2 regions of the Bradyrhizobium sp. USDA 4011 genome follow, and region 2 is predicted to be linked to the other one. Evidence: riboswitches for the same ligand, from Rfam matches in the RefSeq annotation. Region 2 holds a riboswitch; the other holds the start of a gene.

Region 1 (4,405 bases), 2.9 Mb from region 2:
GGCCGAAGCCGAAGCGCTGGCCTCGCTTGGGCTCGAGGACAAGGGCGCGGTGATCGTCACCGCGGCGGAAGGCTGGCATCCCGGCGTGGTCGGGCTGGTCGCGGCGCGGCTGAAGGAGAAGTTCGCACGGCCGGCCTTTGCGATCGCGCTCGAGCCGGGCGGCATCGGCACCGGATCGGGCCGCTCGATCGGCGGTGTCGATATCGGCAAGGCGGTGCGGCAGGCGGTGCACGACGGTCTGTTGATGAAGGGCGGCGGGCACGCGATGGCGGCCGGCGTCACGCTGCGCAAGGAGAAGCTCGCCGAATTCCGCGCCTACATGGAGAGCGCGCTGGCGGCCGACGTCGCCAACTCGCGTCACGAGAACGAGCTGTTCATCGATGGCGCCGTAACCGGGCGCGCGGTGACGCCGGAATTCGCCGCGACGCTCAATCGCGCAGGGCCGTTCGGTGCCGCCAATCCCGAGCCGGTGATCGCGCTGCCGTCACATCAGCTGGTCTATGCCGACGAGGTCGGGCAGGCGCATTTGCGGCTGCGCTTCAAGTCCGGCGATGGTTCCATCGTTAACGGTATCGCATTCCGCTCGGTCGGACAGAAGCTCGGCAGCGCCTTGACGCAAAATCGCGGCCAGCAATTGCACGTGGCGGGCTCTCTTGCAGTCGACCGTTGGCAAGGCACCGAACGTGTGCAATTCCGTGTGCTCGACGTCGCGGTACCGGATCAGGGCCCGACGGTGATCAAATAAGAAACGTTGGGAGTGGACATGGCAGGACAGGTTGAAGGCAAGGTCGCGCTGGTGACCGGCGGCGCGTCGGGCATCGGCGAGGCGATCGTCGAATTGTTCGCGCAGGAAGGCGCGACGGTTGTTGCGACCGACATCGACGAGTTGAGAGGACCCGAGCTCGCCGCGCGGCTCAAGAAGGCTGGTCGCGAGGTGATCTTCCTGCCGCAGGATGTCACCAGCGAGGAGCGCTGGATCGAGGTTATCGCCGACATTGGCAAGCGCTATGGCCGCCTCGATATCATGGTCTCCAACGCCGGCATCGGCATCGGGGCGCCGTCGATTGTCGAGATGTCGCTCGCGGACTGGCGCCGGCAGACCGCCATCAATCTCGATGGCGTATTCCTGTCGGTGAAGCATTCCCTGCCGCTCATGCGCAAGCATGGCGGCGGCTCGATCATCATGATGTCGTCGCTGGCAGGACTGCGCGGTGCGGCGACGCTCTCCGGCTACAGCGCGACCAAGGGCGCGGTGCGGCTGTTCGCCAAGTCGATCGCGATGGAATGCGCGCAGGTGAACGACGGCATCCGCGTCAACTCCGTGCATCCCGGCATCATCGACACGCCGATCTGGGGCAAGATCCCGACCGGCGCGACGGGCGCCGGCCAGAACGCGCCGATCGATCCGGAGGAGCGCGCAAGGTTCGCCACGCCGCTCGGCCGCGCCGGCCAGGCGATCGAGATCGCGCAAGGCGTGCTCTACCTCGCTTCGGACGCATCGCGCTACGTCACCGGCAGCGAGCTCGTGATCGACGGCGGCATGAATGCCGGTGCGGCAACCGAAATAGTCTCCGTCGTTGCGAGGAGTTGAGCGGAGCATTTGCATCCCAACCGTCGTCGTCCCTGTGTGACGCGCTGTTTCGAGTGACACCCCTGGGCAATTCCGGGATTGACTGGGATCGGGCGAGAAGTGACGAGTTCGCAAGGGCAACCAGTATCGGTTGGGAAAGCCGACGCGCGAATTCAGAAGTCTTGCTGGCCGGTGACGACCAAGTCGCCGTCCGAAGAAACAGCGGCCCACTGTTCTTCAGTGAGTTCGGAGACCTTGCTTGCGAAGCGCGAGGTCACGTATGGCGTCGATCCGACGCTGACTGGCGCGACCGATGCGATCCTCGCGCAAAACGTCTCGATCCGTCCGATGGAAGGTCAGGACGTCAATCGTAACCTTTGTAGTGCGAGACGATGCAGGCAAAATAGTTGGATGGTTCGCCTGCGAGCAACTCGGCTTCGTGAGTTCATATCGGCTTTTGACCGTTAACGGTCATCCCACGCAAAAGCACTTGACGCCTCGCTCATCCAATCTAGTATCCAATCAGATGTTTGATGGGGATGGGGTCCCCCGACAACCGCCGTGAGGCTGATGGCTCCTACCAGGACGCAGGGCGTCGGTAGGAGCTTATTTGTTCCCAGCAGCGCCTGAGAAAGAGCGCATAATGGCTGGACTTCCTAGCTCCTTAGCAATCGCGATTTGGTTTGTGGCCGCACTGTGGGTCGTCGGTGCGCTAGCCTACTACTTTGAAGATTCCGCTGAAGTTGTTTGGTTGACGCTATTCCTTGGAATGGGCGTCACCTTGGCGGAATGGCGTCTCAGTAGGGATAGAAGATGACGCCTGAATTGGAGGAACCGCAACAAACTCAAGGGGGCCGGCATGCTCAGTGAACCTGCACGTATGGCGAACGCTCGCGAACACAACTCGTGGTCACGAGCGTTTGCGCTGCTGTGGTTGGCACTGTCTCTAGCTGTCTTTGGTGGTGCTTATGCGCTTGCCGAGGCGAGTGAAATGTCCAACTCGAACCGCACTCTGATGTTCATAATGCTCTGCACCATCATCCTGACTAATGCCATTTGGCAGGCCGCAGGGTTGGCCCTCACTCGGCTCGAAAATTTGATCCTTCCTCGTGGTGAAAGCTCCGGGAAGCCATGACTGAAATCTGGACCCTTGCTGCCCTGTGGCTCGGCCTCGCTCTCATGGCCACATTGCTGTCTATCTGGCTGCGCATCGCGACTGCTCTGTCGGAAATCGTCGTTGGTACCATAGCCCAACTGGTGATTGGTGCCATTATTGGCGCAGCTATGCTTGGCACCGACCAGACCTGGGTGAAGTTCTTGTCGGGGACAGGCGCAATCCTCCTTACGTTTCTTGCGGGTGCTGAACTCGATCCAGCCGTTTTTCGTGAACGTTGGAAGGAGGCAGGTGCGGTTGGCCTAATTAGTTTCTTCGTTCCGTTCGTAGGATGTGCCTTTGCGGCTCGGTACCTGCTCGGCTGGGACCCTATGGCCAGTTGGCTTGCGGGAGTCGCAATGTCTACGACCTCCGTTGCGGTGGTGTATGCGGTGATGCTCGAATTTGGCTTCAATGGCACCAACTACGGCAAGGTAGTACTCGCGGCGTGTTTCGTCACTGATCTTGGTACGGTGCTGGTGCTGGGCCTCATCTTTGCACCGTTCACGCTGAAAACTCTGGTTTTTGTCGGAGTTTGCGTCGCCGTTCTCGTGCTCCTACCTTGGGTAACTGCGCAGTTCTTCCGCTTGTACGGCAATCGCCCTTCTGAACTCGAAACGAAGTATTTGCTGCTGCTGCTGTTCGCGCTTGGCGGACTTGCGAGTTGGGCCGATAGCGAAGCTGTGCTCCCGGCCTACCTTATTGGGATGATCCTCGCAGGGAGCGTCGGCAAGGATCACATTCTGATCCGAAGGCTGCGTACCTTGTGTTTCGGATTTCTAACGCCGTTCTATTTCATCCGAGCTGGATCCTTTGTTTCGGTACCAGCCCTGATCGCGGCACCTGCAGCATTTCTTGTGATGCTTGCGGTCAAGCTGGTCACCAAAATAATCGGCGTCTATCCGGTTACTCGCGCATTCGGTTCACCGCATAAGGATGCGATGTACACCACTCTCTTGATGTCAACAGGACTGACATTCGGCACCATTTCGTCGTTGTTTGGACTGTCACACGGCATCATCAGTCAGGCGCAGTATTCGGGGCTAGTTGCAGCCGTGGTCGGCAGTGCCGTCGTCCCGACCCTAATTGCCAACGCGTTCTACCTTCCGCGCCATTTTCTAAACAATTCAGCGAACAGGATCAAAGCGGAAGGCTCGGTGCCGTCCGGCGTCCCAGAAGCGCACAAAGCCTAGGAGGGAATATGGATATACCGAAAGACGCAATGCTCTTACGCATCTTCTTTGGAGAGGATGATCGTTTTGAACATCAACCGCTTTACGAGGCGATCGTGCAGAAGGCCCGTGGCATGCATCTTGCTGGCGCGACGGTTCTGCGGGGACCAATGGGTTTCGGGCACTCAAGCCGTCTGCACACCGCGAAGGTCCTTCGACTGTCGTTCGATCTTCCTATCGTTGTCGAAATCGTGGACACCGAAGCCAAGATCAATGAGTTCTTACCGATACTCGATGGCATGATGACCAGTGGCCTCATAACTCTGGAAAAGGTTCAAGTGCTGCAATATGGCAAGGAAGGTCTAAGAGAGCGAGCAGGTCTTCCTTAAGGTTGCTCGCCCTCAATCGCGAGAAGAATATGATGAATTATCTTTGGGTGGCGGTTGGCGGCGCGCTCGGAAGCATGGCACGCTTTTGGTGCTCGGGCTTCGTTGCACGCCAATTCGGCGA
Region 2 (4,405 bases):
CGCAACCGGCGTCGTCCACATCTCCTGGAGAGCCGGCGGCAGCGAGCACAGCGCGCCGGCCGCCGAGAACAGGCTGACCCGCGCCAGCAGCGAGGCGCGCGGCGCGACGCGCGATTGCACCAGCGTGTAGCCGGACCAGCCGAGCATAGCGCACACCACCAACAGATCGCCCCAGGCCGCGCTCGATTGCGTCAGCGTTTCCAGATGCCCGCCCGAGACGATCAAAAGCGCACCGGCGAGCGCCAGCGCCGTGCCGAGCCATTGCAGCGGACCGATCTGCTCGATGCCCAGCGCGGCCGAAATCAGCAGCACCATGATCGGCGACAGCGCGAAGATCAGTGCGATATGGATCGCGGTGGTGGTGATGCCGGCGACGTAGACCGGGCCGCCGCACAGGAACATGCCGAGGAAGCCCGCGGCGAGGATCGGCCAAAAACTCTGCGCCAGCGGGATCTTGCCGTCCCGGAACGCCGCGATCGCGAACGGCGCGAGGCCGATGGCGATGATGCTCCAGCGGAAGAAGGCCAGCGAGAACGGCGGCACCGAGCCGGCCAGGCCGCGCGCCAGCACCTGATTGGAGGCCTGCCCGACCGCGACCAGGATGAACCCGGTCAGCGCGACCGCGTCTTCCCAGCCCGTGGCCGGGCGGCCGACCTGACCTTTCGGCAGCTCCGCATCCATGACACCGCCCCCTCAGCCGGCGCACGTTCAGCCAGGACGGCATCCGACAGCGCACCACGTTCGCAGCGCGCTCGCGCTATTGCTCCGCCGCCTCGCGCTCCATGTCGCGGCCGGACATGTCCTCGCCCTGCATGTTGGCGTATTCGCGCGCCATCTCGCGCATCAGGAATTTGGCCGGGACGTCGTGATAGGTGCCGTGGTCGTTGACGTACTGCATGTAGGCGCGCCCCGCGCCGTCGAACGGGTGCAGCAGCGCATCCGAATGGCCGTCGAAATCGAGCGGCTTGACGCCGAGCTTGGCGCACAGCGTGTCGTTGAAGGTCGGGGTCGCCTTGCGCCAGGCGCCATCGACGAACACTTCGGTGAAGCCGTGCCAGGTGAACAGGTCCGAGCCCATGCTCTGGCGCAACTTCTCGGTGGTGAGATGGTTGCGGACGTCGGCGAAGCCGACCCGGGCCGGGATGCCATGGACCCGGCAGGCCGCGGCATAGAGCGCCGCCTTACCGACGCAGTAGCCATTGCCGGCGGCGAGCACGCTGGAGGCCCGGTAGCTCTCGGGCGAGCGCATGCTGACATAGGGATTGTAGCGGATGCCGTCGCGCACCGCGGTGTAGAGCCGGCTCGCTATGTCGCGGGTGCCGGCGCCGGCCGCCACGGCGGCGCGGGCGAACGCCTCGACGGCGGGATGGTCGCTGTCGACATATTCGCCTGGGTCGGTGTAGAGGCGGCTGATCGTGTCGGGAAGGTGCTCGGTCATGGCGCAACCTTAGCAAGCCATGTGCGCAGTTCAATGCAGCAGGTGCAGCCCTTCTTGCAGCCCTGCCCCGCTTAGTTCCTGAAGCGTTCGTCCCACTGCGGCGGCCGGTAGCTGCGCCGCTTCGCCTTGAAATATTCGCGTGCGAAATGGATGCCGATCCCGATCAGGAACGGCGGCGCGAGCGCGGCGGCGATCATCAGCGCGGTGATCGACTTCGGCGTCAGGATGTCCAGCACCATCGACGCCAGCAGCCATAGCGTGGCAGCAATCACCGCGACGTCGACATGCTTCATTCCGCAGTCTTTCCTTGGTCCCTGACCACGATCCGGGTTCCATCCTACCGGCTGGCCCCGGGCGCGCCAAGGATTCCGGCGGCAGACGATACCTCCAGCCCTTCACTTTTTTGGAACGGCGCCCACGCGGGCCAGACGACGAACCCGCGCGCCGGCCGCCATCCTGCTGATTAGCGCTTAGAGAGATTGGCATATCCGTTCGTGTATTGGCCCCGTCATCCTGAGGCGCGAGCGCAGCGAGCCTCGAAGGATCGACGGCCACCAGCCGAGCCGTGCATCCTTCGAGACGCGCGTTCCGCGCTCCTCAGGATGACGGGAAGGGCGGGCGCGTAGCTGACAATTAACTCGCACCAGCAGCAGGCCGGCGAACAGCGCGAGGATCGAGAGCGCAACGGAGGCCGCGATGTAGGCAGCGGCCGGCCAAAGCTCGCCCCGCAGCATCAGCGCGATCGCATCGAGCGAAAGGGTCGAGAAGGTGGTGAAGCCGCCGCAGATGCCGACCGTGAGAAACACCCGCACCGCCTGGTTGACATTCCAGGTCAGCGCGAAGGACTCCGCGAAGACGCCGATCAGCAACGAGCCCACGATATTGATCACCAGCGTGCCCCATGGAAATCCGGTGCCGACCAGGCGCCCCGCGCCGATCGCCACCAGATAGCGCGCGACCGATCCCAGCGAACCGCCGATCGCGACCGCCGCCAACAACTGAACGTTCAAGATTCTGCCTTTCCGCCCCGCCACTCGGCGACGCCTGTCACAAGCCCAACAACGATGGTCGCGCCGACCAGCTCGCCAGGGGCGCCGGCCAATGGGGCGACGACACCGACGAGCCAGATCGACCCGACCAGCGACAATGCGATTGAGAGTGAGCTGGGAAGACCCGTCATGCTCTGCCCCTTCTCATTCGCGGGGCACGCGCTGCGGATCGGTGGTGGCGCATGCTCCTACCGACGCTGTCGCGCCCGGCAGGAGTCATCAGCCTTGCGGCGGTTATCGGGGGACTCCATCCCCATCAACGCGGGGATGGTAGGCGAGCGCAGCAGCGGGAGCACGTTGGGGCGTCCCGGCGCTGCCGGGTGTCGGCTCATTCGCTCATCGACAGCATCGCGTTCAGCTCGGCAGCTGTCCGCAGCTGCTCGATGCGCGCGGCAATCTGCTCGCGTTCGGCGCCGCTCGGCGCTTGCGCGAGCCGGCTCTCAAGCCGCAGGCGATGCTCTTCGAGCCGCTGCTCGAACGTATGGGGCTCAGATCGCTTCCGCTTCTGAATCGTCTTCTGCATCACTCACCCTTGGCGGTTGCAGACCGGGACTATTGGCCCAGCGGTCCAGTTGATCGATGACCCGTGCGTGGCTCGGGCGCCGCGGTTCCGGCGCTTCCGGCTCCTCGGATAGCTTTCGGGGTAGCTTGACGTGCTTGGTCATGGCGTCACTCCCGCCAGACAACGGAGGGGCAGCCGGATCGTTCCCTTAATCTTTCTTGTAAGTCATTGATTTTATTTGATTAACTTACTCAATCGACGCTATTATCTCAAGCTATGGAACCCACCGCGAATTGGTTCGTTTAGCAAATTACTCAACTAGCTAATTTTGGGCGATTTGCGATGAATGAGCTTCGCGCTGAACGTCTTCAAGTCATGCTTTCCCCCGAAGAATTATCGGCTCTCGACGATTTCCGCTTCAGGCACCGCATGCCGACACGTGCCGCGGCCGTGCGCGAGCTGCTCAGGCTCGGTCTGGCCGGCAACGGCGTCGATGGAGGGGCCGGGGTGAAGTCGAGCGAGTATGGGGTGTTTAACCGGGGGCCGGATGGGCACACCCAAGGGGACGCGCCGCAAGGGGAGTAACGGCGCGTTGCGCTGCCGCGGCGGTTCAGCCGGCGACGAAGAGTTCCACAATCGCCTTCAGCGTGCAGACCACAAGCGCCGAGGTGAACATCGCCGTACCGAGATCTGCGAGATAAAGCAGCTGCGCCTTCTGCTCCGCATCAAGCCGCGCGATCGCCTTGCGCATGGCCAAGCTCCCTTTTCAGGAGAACGCGTCCCGCGAACGTCGGTTCCTTGGGCGGCCTCAAAGCCCATCCAACATTGGTGAAGGAGGCGAACAACAGCCGCGGCAGCGCCTCGCGCGGCACCGCGACTGGCCGCGGGCCAGCGCCAGCGTGCCCAGGATCACCGCCGCGCAGGTCCCGGCCAGCCCGCGGGCGGACAACGGCGGCCATTGCTGCAGCAACAGCTTCATCAGCGGCCAGTTCAGGGCCCAGCCGAAGGCCGTCACCACCAGGCAGAGAAAGCCGATCGTTCGGTCGCGTTGCGTCTATCCATCGGCCGCGCTTAGCAGGCAGAGGCAGGCGATTCCACTTCGCAGCGCGCATGCCGCGTCGGCGTGCACCTTCGGATACCATTCCGTCAGGCAAAGGTGCCGATCGAGACCCGCGGCCAGCCCTCGCTTTTCCGCGCGGCGGCCAACTTGCTTGTCCAGGCATCGATCAGGCTTGCGATGAGGAGACGGCCGGTGCCGCGCATATCGGGCAGCTTCATGGTCGGCGTGCCGAGCGCGAGCGCGATCACGCCATGCACGGCCGCAAGCAGCGCGGTTGCGAGCCGCGGCGGCAGGCCGGACGCCGGCTCGGCGTCATGTGCCGCGAGATACTCCCGCACCGAGATCACGAACAGCTC

Evidence for each region. Region 2 has a riboswitch for fluoride ahead of crcB (fluoride efflux transporter CrcB). Riboswitches for the same ligand answer to the same signal wherever they lie in the genome.
Region 1: linked by a shared signal. The riboswitch ahead of ACVW1C_RS01810 (hypothetical protein) and the one ahead of crcB (fluoride efflux transporter CrcB) in region 2 are both predicted to bind fluoride.

Annotation. Positions count from the first base shown of each region.
Region 1 covers NZ_JBSSGG010000001.1:335,881-340,285, reverse strand. The annotation lists gene recJ (single-stranded-DNA-specific exonuclease RecJ) at 1-745, shown strand, start outside; gene ACVW1C_RS01815 (glucose 1-dehydrogenase) at 764-1,591, shown strand; fluoride riboswitch at 2,097-2,157, shown strand; gene ACVW1C_RS01810 (hypothetical protein) at 2,430-2,705, shown strand; gene ACVW1C_RS01805 (cation:proton antiporter) at 2,702-3,916, shown strand; gene ACVW1C_RS01800 (DUF190 domain-containing protein) at 3,925-4,284, shown strand; gene crcB (fluoride efflux transporter CrcB) at 4,317-4,405, shown strand, end outside.
Region 2 covers NZ_JBSSGG010000001.1:3,284,338-3,288,742, forward strand. The annotation lists gene ACVW1C_RS15355 (DMT family transporter) at 1-681, opposite strand, end outside; gene ACVW1C_RS15360 (transglutaminase-like domain-containing protein) at 758-1,438, opposite strand; gene ACVW1C_RS15365 (hypothetical protein) at 1,510-1,731, opposite strand; partial or broken gene crcB (fluoride efflux transporter CrcB) at 2,077-2,448, opposite strand; fluoride riboswitch at 2,691-2,751, opposite strand; gene ACVW1C_RS15375 (hypothetical protein) at 2,816-3,010, opposite strand; gene ACVW1C_RS15380 (hypothetical protein) at 3,332-3,574, shown strand; gene ACVW1C_RS15385 (hypothetical protein) at 3,600-3,740, opposite strand; gene ACVW1C_RS15390 (hypothetical protein) at 3,798-3,968, opposite strand; gene ACVW1C_RS15395 (TetR/AcrR family transcriptional regulator) at 4,136-4,405, opposite strand, start outside.